DNA from 4 places in the Novosphingobium aeonii genome. Region 4 is predicted to be linked to each of the others. Evidence: riboswitches for the same ligand, from Rfam matches in the RefSeq annotation. Region 4 holds a riboswitch; each other region holds the start of a gene.
What was found. A riboswitch is a leader RNA that binds a small molecule or an ion and turns the genes downstream of it on or off. The one in region 4 is predicted to bind cobalamin.
Positions count from the first base shown of each region.

Region 1: linked by a shared signal. The riboswitch ahead of cobW (cobalamin biosynthesis protein CobW) and the one ahead of ACLIMP_RS19325 (ferredoxin-like domain-containing protein) in region 4 are both predicted to bind cobalamin.
Region 2: linked by a shared signal. The riboswitch ahead of ACLIMP_RS09340 (TonB-dependent receptor plug domain-containing protein) and the one ahead of ACLIMP_RS19325 (ferredoxin-like domain-containing protein) in region 4 are both predicted to bind cobalamin.
Region 3: linked by a shared signal. The riboswitch ahead of ACLIMP_RS14555 (TonB-dependent receptor domain-containing protein) and the one ahead of ACLIMP_RS19325 (ferredoxin-like domain-containing protein) in region 4 are both predicted to bind cobalamin.

Region 1 covers NZ_CP176833.1:973,909-977,357, reverse strand. The annotation lists gene ACLIMP_RS19855 (CbtA family protein) at 1-38, opposite strand, end outside; gene ACLIMP_RS19850 (CbtB domain-containing protein) at 48-275, opposite strand; gene ACLIMP_RS19845 (histidine phosphatase family protein) at 472-1,065, shown strand; cobalamin riboswitch at 1,101-1,353, shown strand; gene cobW (cobalamin biosynthesis protein CobW) at 1,544-2,605, shown strand; gene cobN (cobaltochelatase subunit CobN) at 2,605-3,449, shown strand, end outside.
Region 2 covers NZ_CP176832.1:1,906,901-1,910,349, forward strand. The annotation lists gene ACLIMP_RS09335 (peptidase) at 1-11, opposite strand, end outside; gene ACLIMP_RS09340 (TonB-dependent receptor plug domain-containing protein) at 15-2,033, opposite strand; cobalamin riboswitch at 2,217-2,461, opposite strand; gene ACLIMP_RS09345 (S10 family peptidase) at 2,615-3,449, opposite strand, start outside.
Region 3 covers NZ_CP176832.1:3,030,689-3,034,137, forward strand. The annotation lists gene ACLIMP_RS14550 (ABC transporter substrate-binding protein) at 1-189, opposite strand, end outside; gene ACLIMP_RS14555 (TonB-dependent receptor domain-containing protein) at 186-2,018, opposite strand; cobalamin riboswitch at 2,121-2,321, opposite strand; gene ACLIMP_RS14560 (cell wall hydrolase) at 2,539-3,449, shown strand, end outside.
Region 4 covers NZ_CP176833.1:844,519-847,967, forward strand. The annotation lists gene ACLIMP_RS19320 (YbhB/YbcL family Raf kinase inhibitor-like protein) at 25-627, opposite strand; cobalamin riboswitch at 876-1,104, shown strand; gene ACLIMP_RS19325 (ferredoxin-like domain-containing protein) at 1,342-2,481, shown strand; gene ACLIMP_RS19330 (precorrin-8X methylmutase) at 2,481-3,110, shown strand; gene ACLIMP_RS19335 (precorrin-2 C(20)-methyltransferase) at 3,107-3,449, shown strand, end outside.

The sequences.
Region 1 (3,449 bases), 130 kb from region 4:
CCGGCAAGCATTCCGCGCCAAAGCAATTGACGGGTCATGACGTTACCTCAGTGGCAGGGAAAACCGAGGAGGTGCCGGCCGTCGTGGACGAATTCGTGAACGTACATGCCCTGGAACAGGGAGAAAGCGCCCTGTTCGGTGCTCACGAAATAGAGGAAGATAAGGGCCAGCAGCGTGCCCAGCACGGCCCAGGGAGCGATGTCCTCGATCGGGATGGCGCTGCCGCCTTCGACCGGAATGAAGGTGTCATCGAAAATTGCGGCGGAAACAGCCATGCTCATGCTCCTTGGCGGGATTGCGCGTCCCCGGAAAATCTGTGCCAAGGCGGAAGGTCTGGCTCTCGACGGGGAAGTTCCCGTTCGATTACAGTGGCGCGACCGCGCCGGAATTCCACCGGCTTCTTCAATCCTCGACGCCTTCCCTTAGGGCCGGGTTACCGGCGGCGTCAACGACCTCGATGGAATTCAGGCCTTGGCGACGACCCTCCTGCTGATCTGCATCGCCGCCACGGCCCCGGCCCGTCACGGCGGCTTTGCAGGGCCTGACGAACCGCTGGACGAGGGCGGGCTGCGCGATGCGGCGCGCACCGCGCTGAACGATCGCTTCCGCGATAGCACCTTCACCAGCCCCGCCCTCGCCGCTGCCGAGACCGCAGGGGCGATGGGGATTACCGGGCGGACGGAACCCGCGCTGGCCGATATCGATCATGGCCGCTGGTCCGGCCGCGCCTTTGCGCAAGTGCACGAGGAGGAACCCGGCGCGTTCTCGGCATGGATCGCAGACCCGCTTGGCGGCGCTCCGGGGGGAGAATCGATGGAAACCGCCCGGCAGCGGATCGGCCGCTGGATGGACGAGATCGCCCGTCACGACGGCCCGGCCTGCGGGATCACGCACCCGATGATCGTGCGCGCGGCGCTTTCCCATGCGCTCTGCCTGCCGCTTTCCACCACGCTCGCGATAGACATCGCGCCGCTTTCGCATACCGTGTTTTCGTTCAGCGGCAGATGGCGGCTGCAATCGCTTGGCCTTGCCGGGGGGCTTGCGGGCAGCGGCCTGCCCGGCTAATCGCCGCAGGGCCCGTTTCGCCCTTCAGGACGCCGCGGGCAAAGATCGCGCCGGTGCCCCGCAAGGGGCTTAATACGGGAACCCGGTAGAGTTTTGCTCGAAAGAGTTTGCTCGATTCCGGGGCTGTCCCTGCAACTGTAAGCGGTGAGCGCGATGCACATTCGCGGCGGGACAATCGCTTCCCGACGCAGCCACTGGGCCGGACGCTAAATCCTGCGAGGCCTGGGAAGGCCGTGCATCACGCCCTGACCCGCGAGCCAGGAAACCTGCCTGCGTCGATGTCGCTCTTGCCCGGGTCCAGGGGATGGCCAAGGCACGGTAACTCTTCCGTCTGAGCGACGTGATGCATGCGGCCGGGGCCGCAGCGGCATATCGCGTCGGGCGCCCGTGCGCCGGTCCGACGCGGCACGCCGGAATCGTCGCAGGTCGCGGCGGAAAGCCCCGCCGCTTCAGGTCGCTGGCGCGCGGGAGACGACACATGAGCAAAGTTCCCACCACCGTCATCACCGGCTTTCTGGGCGCCGGCAAGACCACGCTGATCCGCCACCTGCTGCAAAACGCCAAGGGCCGCCGCCTTGCCCTCATCATCAACGAATTCGGCGATGTCGGCGTGGACGGCGAACTGGTGAAGGGCTGCAACGACGAAGCCTGCCCGGAAGACGATATCGTCGAACTGGCCAACGGCTGCATCTGCTGCACCGTCGCCGACGATTTCCTGCCGACCATGCAGAAGCTGCTGGACCGCGAGAACAGGCCCGATCACATCATCATCGAGACCAGCGGCCTTGCCCTGCCCAAGCCGCTGGTGAAGGCCTTCCAGTGGCCCGACATCCGCACCCGCGCCACCGTTGACGGCGTGGTCGCCCTGATCGACGCCGATGCGGTTGCCGCGGGCCGCTTCGCCACTGACGAGGCAGCACTGGCCGCTGCCCGCGCGGCCGATCCGATGCTGGACCACGAAAGCCCGCTGGAAGAACTGTTCGAGGAACAGCTGGGCTGCGCCGACATGGTCGTGCTCAACAAGACCGACCTCGTCGATGCCGATGCCCTCGCCCATGTCGAAACGCTGGTGCTGGCCGAAACGCGCCCCGGCGTGAAGATCGTGCGCGCCGATCACGGCGCCGTCGATATCGCCGCGCTGCTGGGCATCACCGCCGCTGCCGAGGACGATCTCGATTCCCGCCCTTCGCACATCGACGGGCTGGACGAGGATCACGACCATGACGACTTCGACAGCTTCGTCGTTTCCGGCGGCGATGTGGCCGATCTCGACGCCCTTCTCGCCCGTTTGAACGGCCTGATCACAGAGCACGACATTCTGCGCGTGAAAGGCATGGTCGCGGTCGGCGGCAAGCCCAGCCGCCTTGTCGTGCAGGCCGTCGGTCCGCGCATCCAGCACTTCTACGACCGCGCCTGGCTGCCGCAGGAAATGCGCCGTACGCAGCTCGTCGTCATCGGCCAGAAGGGGCTGGACCGCACCGCCATCGAAGCAGGGCTTGCCGGGGTTCTCGGCCCCGTGGCCACTACAGCAGACGCCTGATGCACCTGCTGTCCGCCACGCCGGGGACGATCTCCAACGGCGAGGAGGCGATCGACCTCGACCAGTCTCCCGGCGACATGGTGATCCTCACCGTGGCGGACAGCGAACTCGCCTGCTTCGCGGGCGCGGCGGCGCGTTTGCCGGAAGGTGGGCCGAGCGTTCGCCTCGCCAATCTGCTGCAACTGCGCCATCCCTACTCGATCGACCTCTATGTAGAGAAAGTGATCGCGAAGGCCAGATTCGTCTGCGTGATCCTGCTCGGCGGCAAGAGCTACTGGGGCTACGGGATCGACGAGATCGCCCGTGTCGCGCGGGAGAACGGCATTGCCTTCGCCGCCATCGCCGATGGGCGCGAGGCCGATCCCGCACTCGACCGCGCCTCCACCTTGACCGCCGAGGTCCGCGAGCGGATGCGCGACTATCTCCGGCAGGGCGGCATGGCCAATGCCCTCTCGTTCCTGCGCACCGCCGCGCGGACCATCGGCCATGACGCAGGCGAGCCGGACGATCCGGTGCCCGTGGCCGATGCCGGGCTCTACCTTGCAGGCACCGAGCGCGCCGGGCTTGCCGAAGTGCAGGCAGGCTGGACCGAAGGCCGCCCGCTCGCCCTGCTGGTGTTCTACCGCGCGCTGATGATCGCGGGCACGCTGGACGCCGTAGACGCGATGATCGCGGCGCTGCAGGAGCGCGGCTTCAACGTCGCCGCCGTTCACGTCCGCGCCTTGCGGGAACCTTTCGCGGTGGACTGGCTGGGCGGATTGCTGGGCGAGATCGCGCCCGATGTGATCGTCAACGCCACCAGCTTCGCCTCCTCCTCCGCAGGTGACGATCGCAAGCCGGGCAT
Region 2 (3,449 bases), on a different replicon from region 4:
GCGCGGGGCATGGCCTAGAAGCTCAACCCGTAGCTCACCCGCAGCGTGCGCGGCACACCACGGTTGAAGTAAAGGAAGCGGCTGTTGCTCCCGTCAAGCGTGCCGGCATCGGTGACGGCGGAGGCATAGCCGCGCGTGGCATAGGCCTTGTCGAACAGGTTCTCGACATTGACGCCGAAGCGATTCCGGCGCGCCTCGCCGTCGACGTAGAAGTGGCCGCCGAGATCGACGAGTACGTAGTTGCCGTAGTTCATCCGCCCGAAGCCCGATGCGGTGGACCAGACATCGCCGATCCAGTTGACCGCCAGGTTGGCGCCGAATGGCCGGTCTTCCGGGGAATAGGCCAGCGTTCCCTTGGCATATTGCGCGGGATTGCGGTCCCGCTGGACCGAACTGCCCTCATTGCGGACGCGGGCATGAGTGTAGCTTGCCGCGAGGCTCCAGCCGCTTTCCAGCTGCGCCGTCACTTCCGCTTCGGCCCCTTGCGAACGGACCTTGTCGCGCACGTTGATGTAGGTGCCGTTGGGATAGGCCGGATCGTCGTAAGTCGAATCGATGAGGTCGGTGATGCTGCGGTTGAAGTAGGTCGCCTTCCAGCCGAAGCGGACACCCGGCAGGGTCGCCGCGCCGCCCAGCGATGCGTTGAGATTCACGCTGTGCTCGGGCTTGAGGTTCGGGTTGCCGGTTTCGCAGCAGGGGTCGTTGCCGTAGAGCTGGGAGGCGTCGGGCAGGACGAACGAGGTGCCGCCATTCGCCTCCACATAAAGCGCTTCGGCAAAATCGTAGCGGCCCGAGACGTTCCAGATCGTCTTCCTTGCGCCGTCCGTGCGGTTATGCCGCAGCCCGGCGGCGATCCGGCCCTTCGAGGATATCTCGTCGGTCGTGCGGATCTGCGCGATGGCGGCGTGGACCTGTTCGCTGGTCGGCGCGATCAGCAGCACGTCGTCCCGGCCGGAGAAGTTCTGGAAGTCGTAGCCCAGCAGGTACTCCAAACCCCGGTGCGGATGCAGCTTGACCACCGCGCTACCGCCCCAGTCGCGGTAGCCCCAGAACGTGCCTGCCGGGTAGATCACTTGCGGATCGTGATCGGGAAGCGAGTTGCGGATCTGGATGTAGGCGGTCTTCCAGTCGTGGAAATAGCCCTTGAGGAAGAACTGCACGGTGTCGCTGCCGGTATAGTCCAGCCGGGCGCTGGCGATCTCCTCGTTGCGGTCGTTCCGGCTCTCGCGGATGCGGGTGGGCGAAAGGTTGTCGAGCTTCGCCTCGGTGTGTTGGTACTGGAGATTGAGCGCGAGATCGGGGGCGAGGTCGTACTGGTACTTGAGGCCTGCGGACCACAAGTCGTAGCCGAGCCGGCGATCGGTAAGGCTGGGCTGGTAGGCGCTGTAGGGCATGTATCCCTCGGAGCGGTTGCGCGAGGCATAGGCCACGAACCGATGCCCGCCCGCCGCGCCGCGCAGGTAGCCGTCGAAGCTGGTGCCGCCCCACGAATCGACCGAGGCGTTGACCTGCCCGTTGAAGTCGTCCGTGAAGCCGCGCGTCACCACGTTGATGATCCCGGCCGAGGCCTGGGTGCCGTAGAACAGGCTCTCGCCGCCGCGCAGCACCTCGATCCGCTCGATCATGCTGGCGGGCAGGGTGTCGTTGGGCGAGGTACTGCCGTAGAGCCGGTTGTTCAGCCGGATGCCGTCCATCGTCCAGAGCACGTCCTGCGTGCGCGAACCCTGCAGCGAGACATCGACGTAAGTGAACGGCCCGTTGCGGCCGCGAATGTAGAGGCCGGGCACCGAATCGAGCGCTTTCACCACGTCCACTGCGCCGCTGTCGCGAATCTGCCTGCCCTCCACGACGGCCATGTCGTTGCCGTAGCGGGAAAGTTCCTGCGGCAGCGTTTCCTCAAGGCTCTGGCCGGTGACGACGATGGCGCCGTCCTCGCCGTCGCCGTCGGCGCGTTCCCCGGCGAAAACCGGCGTGCTCCAGGCGAGCGCCAGCGCCGCGGCAAGCGCCGCGTGCGAAACCTTTGCGAAATTCATCTTCATTCCCCTGCCGGGCGCCAGCGATCCGAAGCAGGGGACTGCCGTTTGCGAACGGCCGGCGCACCGACCGGCCGGGCGCCCATGGAAAGGCGACCGTTCAGCGCACCGTGCGGCCCCTGCCGCTCGTTCGTCGCTCAGACGGAGAAATCACCGTGCCCCGGCCATCCCCTGGACCAAAGCAAGAGCGACCGGACGCCGGCAGGTCTCCTGGCTCACGGGTCATCGCTTGATGCACGGCCTTCCCAGGCCTCGCAGGATTTAGCGTCCGGCCCAGTGGCTGCGGCATGGGCGCCTTGCCCGCCGCGTGATGTACATCGCGCTCGCCGCTTACAGTTGCAGGGACAGCCTCGGATTCGAAGGCGGCAAAGCCCTCTCACCGCGTTCCCTATTAAGCCTCTTTCGAGGCACCGACGCGATCATTCGCCCGGCTCGTCAGACGAATCCGGGCGGAAGCGCTGGTAGCGGGCGATGCGGGCGGGGGCAATCCTCCATGCGCCAGTCACCGCCGCGGCGTTCGGGATGGAGGGAAATCGGGGGGAGAGCGGGGCGGCGGATCGTCGCCGCCCCGCAAGAGGATGTCAGCGCGCGCCCTCGGCGTAGTAGCGCTCCATGTCGAGGCGCATCTGGTGCAGCGCCTCGGGGTTCAGATAGACCATGTGGCCTGCCGGATAGTACTTGAACTGCAGGTTCTGGCGCAGCGCCGGCGCCAGCATCATGTGCTTGAGGTCGCGCTCGGTCGAGAAGAACGGCGTTGCCATGTCGTAGTAGCCGTTGAGCGAAAGCACGCGCAGGTGCGGGTTGATGCGCATCGCGGTGCTGAGGTCTGCGGTCACGTCGGCGACGTTCTGTTTGCGTCCGGCGGGCGGCTCATGCGTCCAGTCCCAGTCCACCGGGCCGCCCTCGCGCGCGCTCAGGCGGTAGTCGAGATCGGTCTTGTAGCCGAGCGTGGTGGTCAGCTGGTCAAGGAAGCTGCCGACATAGAGGCCGCTGATCGCGGTGTCCGAAGGGTCGTACTCGGGGCTTTCACCGGCCGCATCGGCATCGAGACCCTTGTAGCGGCCGTCGAAGCGACCCACCGTCTCGCGCCCGCCGCGCAGCAGTTCCTTGCGGAAACGGCCGAGATCGACGCGCAGGTTCGCCTGCTTCACATAGTCCACCGAAAGGCCGGTGAAGCGGCTGAGCTGGCGGGCTACGGCGTCTTCCTCTTCCGGGGTGATGTCCTGGCCCTTGGCGAGCGCGGCGGCATAGGCGCCGTTGGCGAACTGGCGGGACTGTTCGACGAACTCGTCCACGGTCGCCGGACGATCCGCCACGCGGCCGTGATACCAGGCGACGGCGGCATAGGTGGGCAGGTAGCCGACGTAGATATTGTCGAAGCCGCTCTGGCGGATGCCGTAGTTCATGATCGACGAA
Region 3 (3,449 bases), on a different replicon from region 4:
CGTGCAGGGGTTGAGCGAGACGATCGTGGGATGACCACTGGCCTTCGCGGAACCGGGCGCGTCGGCCGCATCGCCGCCCCCGCATCCCGCCAGCGCCGCCACCGGGCCGGCAAGAGCCAGCGCGGCGGCGAGCAGGCGGGCCTTGCGCCTTCCCCGTCCCGACCGTGTCAGGGAAAGCGCTCGGATCACATCTTCACCCGAACCCCGGCATAAGCCGCGCGGCCCGGCGTGCCGTATGTCCGCACCACTTCGTAGTGCTCGTCGAACAGGTTCTCGACCCGGCCATAGAGCTGGATGTTCCGCGTCACGTCATAAGCCGTGCGCAGGCCCACCACGACATTGCCGCCAAGATAATAGGTGTTCGCCACGTCGTCATAGCGCCCCCCGCCCACGCGCAGGTCCGCGCCGAGGCGGAAGCCGTCCGACCAGTGCTTGTCGAGGCTGGCGTAGAGGTTGGTCTTGGGACGGCGGGCCAGCTGCTTGCCGGTGTCCTCGTTGGTGGCGTCGAGGTACGTGGCGGAAAGGCTCATGTCGAAGCCGTTCCAGTCGCTCACCTGCATCCCCAGTTCCACGCCCTTCGCGCGGGCCCGGCCGACATTGTAGTAGTTCCATTCGGCCAGATCGTAGTCGATCAGGTTTTTGGTCTTGCGGTCGAAATAGGTGACCGAGAACGTCCCGTGCCCTTCCGCGAAGGGCTGCTCGACGCCCACGTCCCACGACTTCGAAGTCTCGGGATCGAGCGCGCGGAAACCGCCATTGGTATAGAGCTGGTAAAGCGACGGCGCCTTGAAGCCCTCGCCATAGCTGGCGCGCAGGATCGGCGCGCTTTCGCCGCCGCCGATCACCCAGGCGCCATTGGCCGAGAACGTGGTCTTGTGGCCGAAGTCCGAATTGTCGTCGTAGCGCAGCCCGCCGTTCAGGGTCAGTCCGGTGACCGGACGCAGCGTCAGCATGCCGAAGTAGCTGTCGATCGAGGTCGAGTCCTTCGCGTAATCGCTCGAGAATTTCTGCTTCTCGGTCTCCGCGCCCAGCAGGATGCTGGCCATGTCGATCGGGCTGAAGGAAACCTGCCCCTCGAAGCGGTCCGCGCGGCCGTTGGTGGTGTAGGGACCGAAGACCGCGTCGTCCGAGATGCGGCGGGTGTCGGTGAGGCCGTAGCCCACGCGCGCGGTCAGGCGGCCGTCGAGCCCCTTATAGCGAAGGTTCGCATAGCCCACCGTGTCGCGCTTCATGCCCACGTTCAGGGCATCGGCGCCGGTGTTGTCGTAATCGTAGTTGGCCTTGGTCCAGTAGGTCCCGGCGTCGGCGGACAGGCCGCTTACCAGTTCCACTTCGGCCCGGGCATTGGCGCTCTTGCTTTCGAAGCCGTCCTTTTCCTTACCGCCGAGGCGCTCGTCGAAGGCGGAATAGCCGTCGCCCTTGAGCCAGTTGCCGCCCAGCGTCAGGCCGACCGGTCCCACTTTGCCCGCCGCCGAGGCGCCGAGCTGCTTCTGGTCGCGCCACCCATATTCGGCCTGGCCGCGCGCGGTCCACTGCTCGGTCGGGCGCGCGGTGATGAGGTTGACGACGCCGCCGATGGCGCGGCTGCCCCAGAGAACGCCGGAAGAGCCGCGCACCACTTCGATACGGTCGAACTGGCCGACGGTCAGGCTGCCGAAGTCGAAGCCGCCGCCGACATCGCCCGGATCGTTGATGCGCACACCGTCGATAAGCACGAGGCTCTGCGCATTCTCGGCGCCCCGGATGAACACGCTTGCGGGCTGGCCGAAGCCGCCGGACTGGGTGAAGGTCACGCCCGGCAGGCGGGCCAGCACATCGGTGGCGGTGACCGCCTGGGTACGCTCGATATCCTCGCGGGTGACGACCGAGACCGACTGGCCGATCTCGCTCACCGGGGTCTCGGTGCGGGTCGCGGTGACGACGATGCCGTCCGCTGCGATGCTATCGTTTGCGGCTTCGTCCGCCAGCGCGGGAGTGGCGACGGACAGGGCCGTCCCCAGCAGAAACAGATACTTCACGGTAATTCCTCCAACCTTGAACGACATTGCCGTCCATGGCGGAGACGCGCGCCTTTCCTCATGCGCGCGTGCTCGCTGCATGCCGGGACACCCCGCCCGGCTGCGGAACGACCGTCAAGGGCAGGTCTCCTGGCTTCCGGATCGCCGCGCCGCCTCCGCCTTCCCGGTTTGACCCAGTGGCATCGCGTGGAGGGGGCGCTCCCCGGTCACAGTTGCGGGGGCAGCTTCGGGCTTTCGCCGAAATTCCCACCAGGTTCCAATCCTGGGGCCCGGCTCCGGGCCACCCATGACGTCGCTTGCGCCGATACTGTCCGGCGCGAGGATTGGCAAGCAGTGCCGGTAAAGGCCGCGCCAGGTATCGCCGCCGGGAAAACCGGAAGATTCTCTTAAGCCATTAAGGCTATCGGCAGGGCCTGTACCGCTTCGGGACGTGCCGATCTGCAGGGATGCCGCGCGCCGCAAAGCGGGTTAGGCGCAAGATGCGCCCGTCCCCCGAAAGGACGCGCCAAGAGGACTATTCGTGACCGCTGCCGCCCTTCCTGCCTGCCTCGAACCCTGGGAAGCGCGTCCGCGCGATTTCCGCGGGCACTTCGCGCGCGGCGGCCGGCGACATGTCGCACGCCGCGCGCGCCGGCGCTGGTCGCTGGGTTTCGCCGCACTGGCCGCCGTGGCACTGCCCGCCTTCGCCTCGCCGGGCTCCTGGCAGCAATTCTCCATCGCCGATGCGCGGTCGCCCGAACAGACGGTCCTGCCGATGCCCTTCGAGCAGGCCGGAGCCAGCTTCCCCGGTTCGGCCTTCTACTATCTCGATGCCGAAGAACCGGTGCTCAGGATCGGCGAAGGCATTCATTCCGATGCCGATGACGGCGTGACCGGCCCCGGCCCGGTCGCCCGCGCGCTGCGCATCGACAATTCCGGGGTGGACCGCAGCCGCGCGCTCCAGTGCCTGACCGCCGCAATCTACTATGAGGCCGCCAGCGAGCCGGATGCCGGCCAGCGCGCGGTGGCGCAGGTCGTACTCAACCGGCTGGCCCATCCCGCCTATCCCAAGACCGTCTGCGGCGTGGTCTACCAGGGCTCCGAGCGCTCGACCGGCTGCCAGTTCTCCTTCACCTGCGACGGGTCGCTGGCACGCGCGCCGCAGCGCTTCTTCTGGCAGCGTGCGCAGGAAGTCGCCCGCGCGGCGCTTTCCGGCTACGTCTACGCGCCGGTCGGCCTGGCCACGCATTACCACACCGTCCAGGTCAATCCCTACTGGGCGCCGAGCCTCCATTATCTCTCGACGATCGGCGCGCACCGTTTCTATGCCCTGAGCGGACCGGCGGGGAGCCCTTCGGCCTTCCGCTTCGCCTACTTCGGCGGGGAGCCGCTCGCCGCGCCGCATCGCCATGACGATTCCGCCGCCAGCGCGGTCGCCAACGCCGCGCTGGA
Region 4 (3,449 bases):
GGCGCTCGCCTTTGCCGCCGTGATCTACTCCTCGTCAGCCGGTTCCCCGTCTCCGCGCGCGTAATGGCCCACCAGCATTCCGGCGGCCAGGACATGGTCCTTGATCGCCGCCAGGAATTCCGAACGGCCCGGGTTCGTTTCCAGCACGGGCGCGCGGGAAAGCGCGAAGAGCTGGAACACGTAATCGTGCGTGCCGTGGCCCGGCGGGGGATCGGGCGGCAGCCAGCCTTCGGCCTGATAGCTGTTGCGCCCCACATCGCGCCCGTCCGGCGCACCGTCGTCGTCAGGGCCGATGCCGCCTTCGGGAATCGCCCGTGTGCCTGCGGGAAGGTTCCAGACGATGGCGTGGACAAGAGGCTCGGCCGCAGGAGCGTCGGGGTCTTCGACCAGCAGCGCCAGGCTGGTGGTGGCGGCAGGAACCTCGCCCCATTCCAGCGGCGGGGATATGCCTTCGCCATCGGCCGTGAAGCGGGCGGGAAGGCGCGCGCCGTTCTCGAAAGCGGGGCTCGACAGGTCTATGAAGGCGCCTTCCGGCACCAGCCCGGCGCGGACGATCGCCAGCTTGGAATGTCCCGCGCGGAAGTTGTGAAACAGGGCGCCAAGCCATTGAGGGACATGTTCGAGCATGGGATTCTCCTTCGTCTCGGTGTGCAACGTCCGGACCCGACCTGAGGTTTCGTCACCATCGGCGATGACTTCCGGGTTTCGGCAGATCATGACGCCTGCGCCGTCAGCCGCATTGATCGGGCGCAATCGGGCCGCCCGGTATCGCCGCCGCCGTGCGATATCGCCGGGATGCGCTTGCAGAGCTGCGCTGACGATTGGCATCGATCCCGTTTTGGGTTAGGCGGCACCTGCAAGCCGGATTTCGTCCGGCCTGCAACGATCGCGCGGGTGCCTTTCGGGGCTGAAATGGGAATGCGGTGCGGAGGAAACTCCCATTCCGCAGCTGTCCCTGCAACTGTAAGCGGCGAGCGAGATGCCGGGGCTCCCTCAACGGAGCCGGCCACTGGATGAAGGCGCCCATCGGCGCCGGTTCCGGGAAGGCCGCGTATCGAGCTTTGACCCGTGAGCCAGGAGACCTGCCGGCGCGTCGGTCGCTCTTGCCATGGTCCAGGGAAAGGCCAAGGCTCGGTACTCCGCGTGAGCGACGAACCTGTGCGGCTGGGGCTGCATCGGTGTGCAGGGATGGCGTATGTCGCGCCCGCCTGTCGTTGCGCACGGACCGACTTCGTCGGCAAGCCCCGGTCATCGTCGCCGCGCGCGGTTGAAAGCGTTTATGCGCGTCTCGTCGAAGCGTGCCCTTTTGAAAATCCAGCGTTCCCGCCCGGATCGCCGCACATGAGCGACTTTGCCGTGCGCGGCTGGTGCCCCAGTGCCTGGCGCCCGATGATGGCGGGCGACGGGCTGATCGTGCGCGTGCGGCCGCGCCTTGGGCGCCTGTCACGCGCGCAGGCGCTGGCGCTCTGCGCGCTGGCCCGCGAATACGGCAGCGGGGCGATCGACCTCAGCCGCCGTGCCAATCTCCAGATCCGGGGTGTGACCGAAGCCGGTTGGGCGGCCCTGCTGGAGCAACTGGTGGCGCTGGAACTGGTGGATGCCCGGCCCGATACCGAAAACCGCCGCAATATCCTCGTCGCGCCGGACTGGACGGCGGGGGACGACACGTTCCGGATCGCCGAGGCGCTGGCCAGTGCGCAGGTTCGCCTGCCGGAACTGCCGGGAAAGATGGGTTTCGCCGTGGACGCCGGAGCCGCGCCGATCCTGGGGGGAAGCCCGGCGGACTTTCGGATCGAACGGGGCGAAGGCGGCTGGCTCATCCTGCGCGCGGATGGCCGGGCGCTGGGGATTCCCGTTGCCGTGGACGAAGCGGTCGGCGCGCTGGTCGAACTGGCGGAATGGTTCGTCGCCTCCGGCGGGATCGCATCCGGCAGGATGGCGCGCCACCGTGCCGAGCTGCCGGGCTGGGCCAGGGGATGGGTCTCTCCCGCATCGCCGCGTCCGGTCATCGGCCCCGGCGCCCATGCCATGGGCCATGCCTGCGGCGCCGCTTTCGGCAGCGTGGAGGCGGCGGCGCTGGCCTCGCTCGTCACACGTTCCGGGGCGGCGGCCTTGCGGATCACCCCGTGGCGGGTGCTTCTTCTGGAAGGCGCGAACCCGCTCCCCGATCCTGTCGGGGATGGCTTTGTCAGCGATCCTACCGATCCGGCCATGCGCGTGGACGCCTGCCCCGGAGCACCGCTGTGCCCGCAGGCGACCGTGGCGACGCGGCCGCTGGCCTTGCGGCTGGCCGCGCACGTTCCGGGCCGCCTTCACGTCTCCGGCTGCGCCAAGGGCTGTGCGCGTTCCGCCCCTGCAAGCGTCACGCTGACCGGGCGAAACGGCCGCTTCGACCTTTCCATCGATGCCGCTGCCGGAGACCCGCCATGCCGGTCCGGCCTCGATCTCCCACAACTGCTCGCCCATTTCGGAGCCGAATGATGCCTCATCTTTATGAAACCGATGGCGCGGCGATCTACCGCCAGTCTTTCGCGACCATCCGTGCCGAGGCCGATCTCCAGCGTTTCACGCGTGAGGAAGAGCGTATCGCGGTGCGCATGATCCATGCCTCGGGCATGGTCGAACTGGCCGCTCATATACGGTTCTCCGCGGGCTTCGCCGAAGCCGCGATCGCGGCTGCAGCGCGCGGGGCTCCGGTGCTCTGCGATGCGCGCATGGTGACGGAAGGCATCACCAGATCGCGCCTTCCCGCCGGCAATCCGGTGATCTGCACGCTGCACGACCCGGCGGTTCCCGATCTGGCGAAAGCCATGTCCAACACGCGCTCGGCCGCGGCGCTCGAACTGTGGCGGCCGCATCTGCAGGGGGCGCTGGTGGCGATCGGCAATGCGCCGACAGCGCTGTTCCATTTGCTGAACATGCTGGAAGACCCCGCCTGTCCGCGCCCGGCGGCGATCATAGGGTGTCCGGTCGGCTTTGTCGGCGCGGTGGAGTCCAAGGCCGCGCTGTGGGAGGCGATGCCGGTGCCCTGCTGCATCGTCGAGGGGCGGCTGGGCGGCAGCGCCATCACCGTGGCCGCGATCAACGCCATCGGGAGCCGCGCGGAATGAAGCCGGGCACCGTTCACGGCGTGGGCCTTGGCCCCGGCGCGCAGGACCTGCTGAGCGTTCGCGCCGACCGTCTGGTGCGCGAGGCAAGGCATGTCGCCTATTTCCGCAAGTCCGGCCGCCCCGGGCAGGCGCGCAGGATCGTCGAGGGGATGCTGCGCGAAGACGTTGTGGAATTCGCGATGGAGTATCCGGTCACGACGGAAATCCCGCTGTCCGACCCGCGCTACAACGCCTGCCTTTCCGAGTTCTACGAATATTGCGCGGGCCATGTCGCGCGGCTGGCCGGTGCGGGCGAGGATGTCGTGGTCCTGTGCGAGGGCGACCCGTTCTTCTACGGCT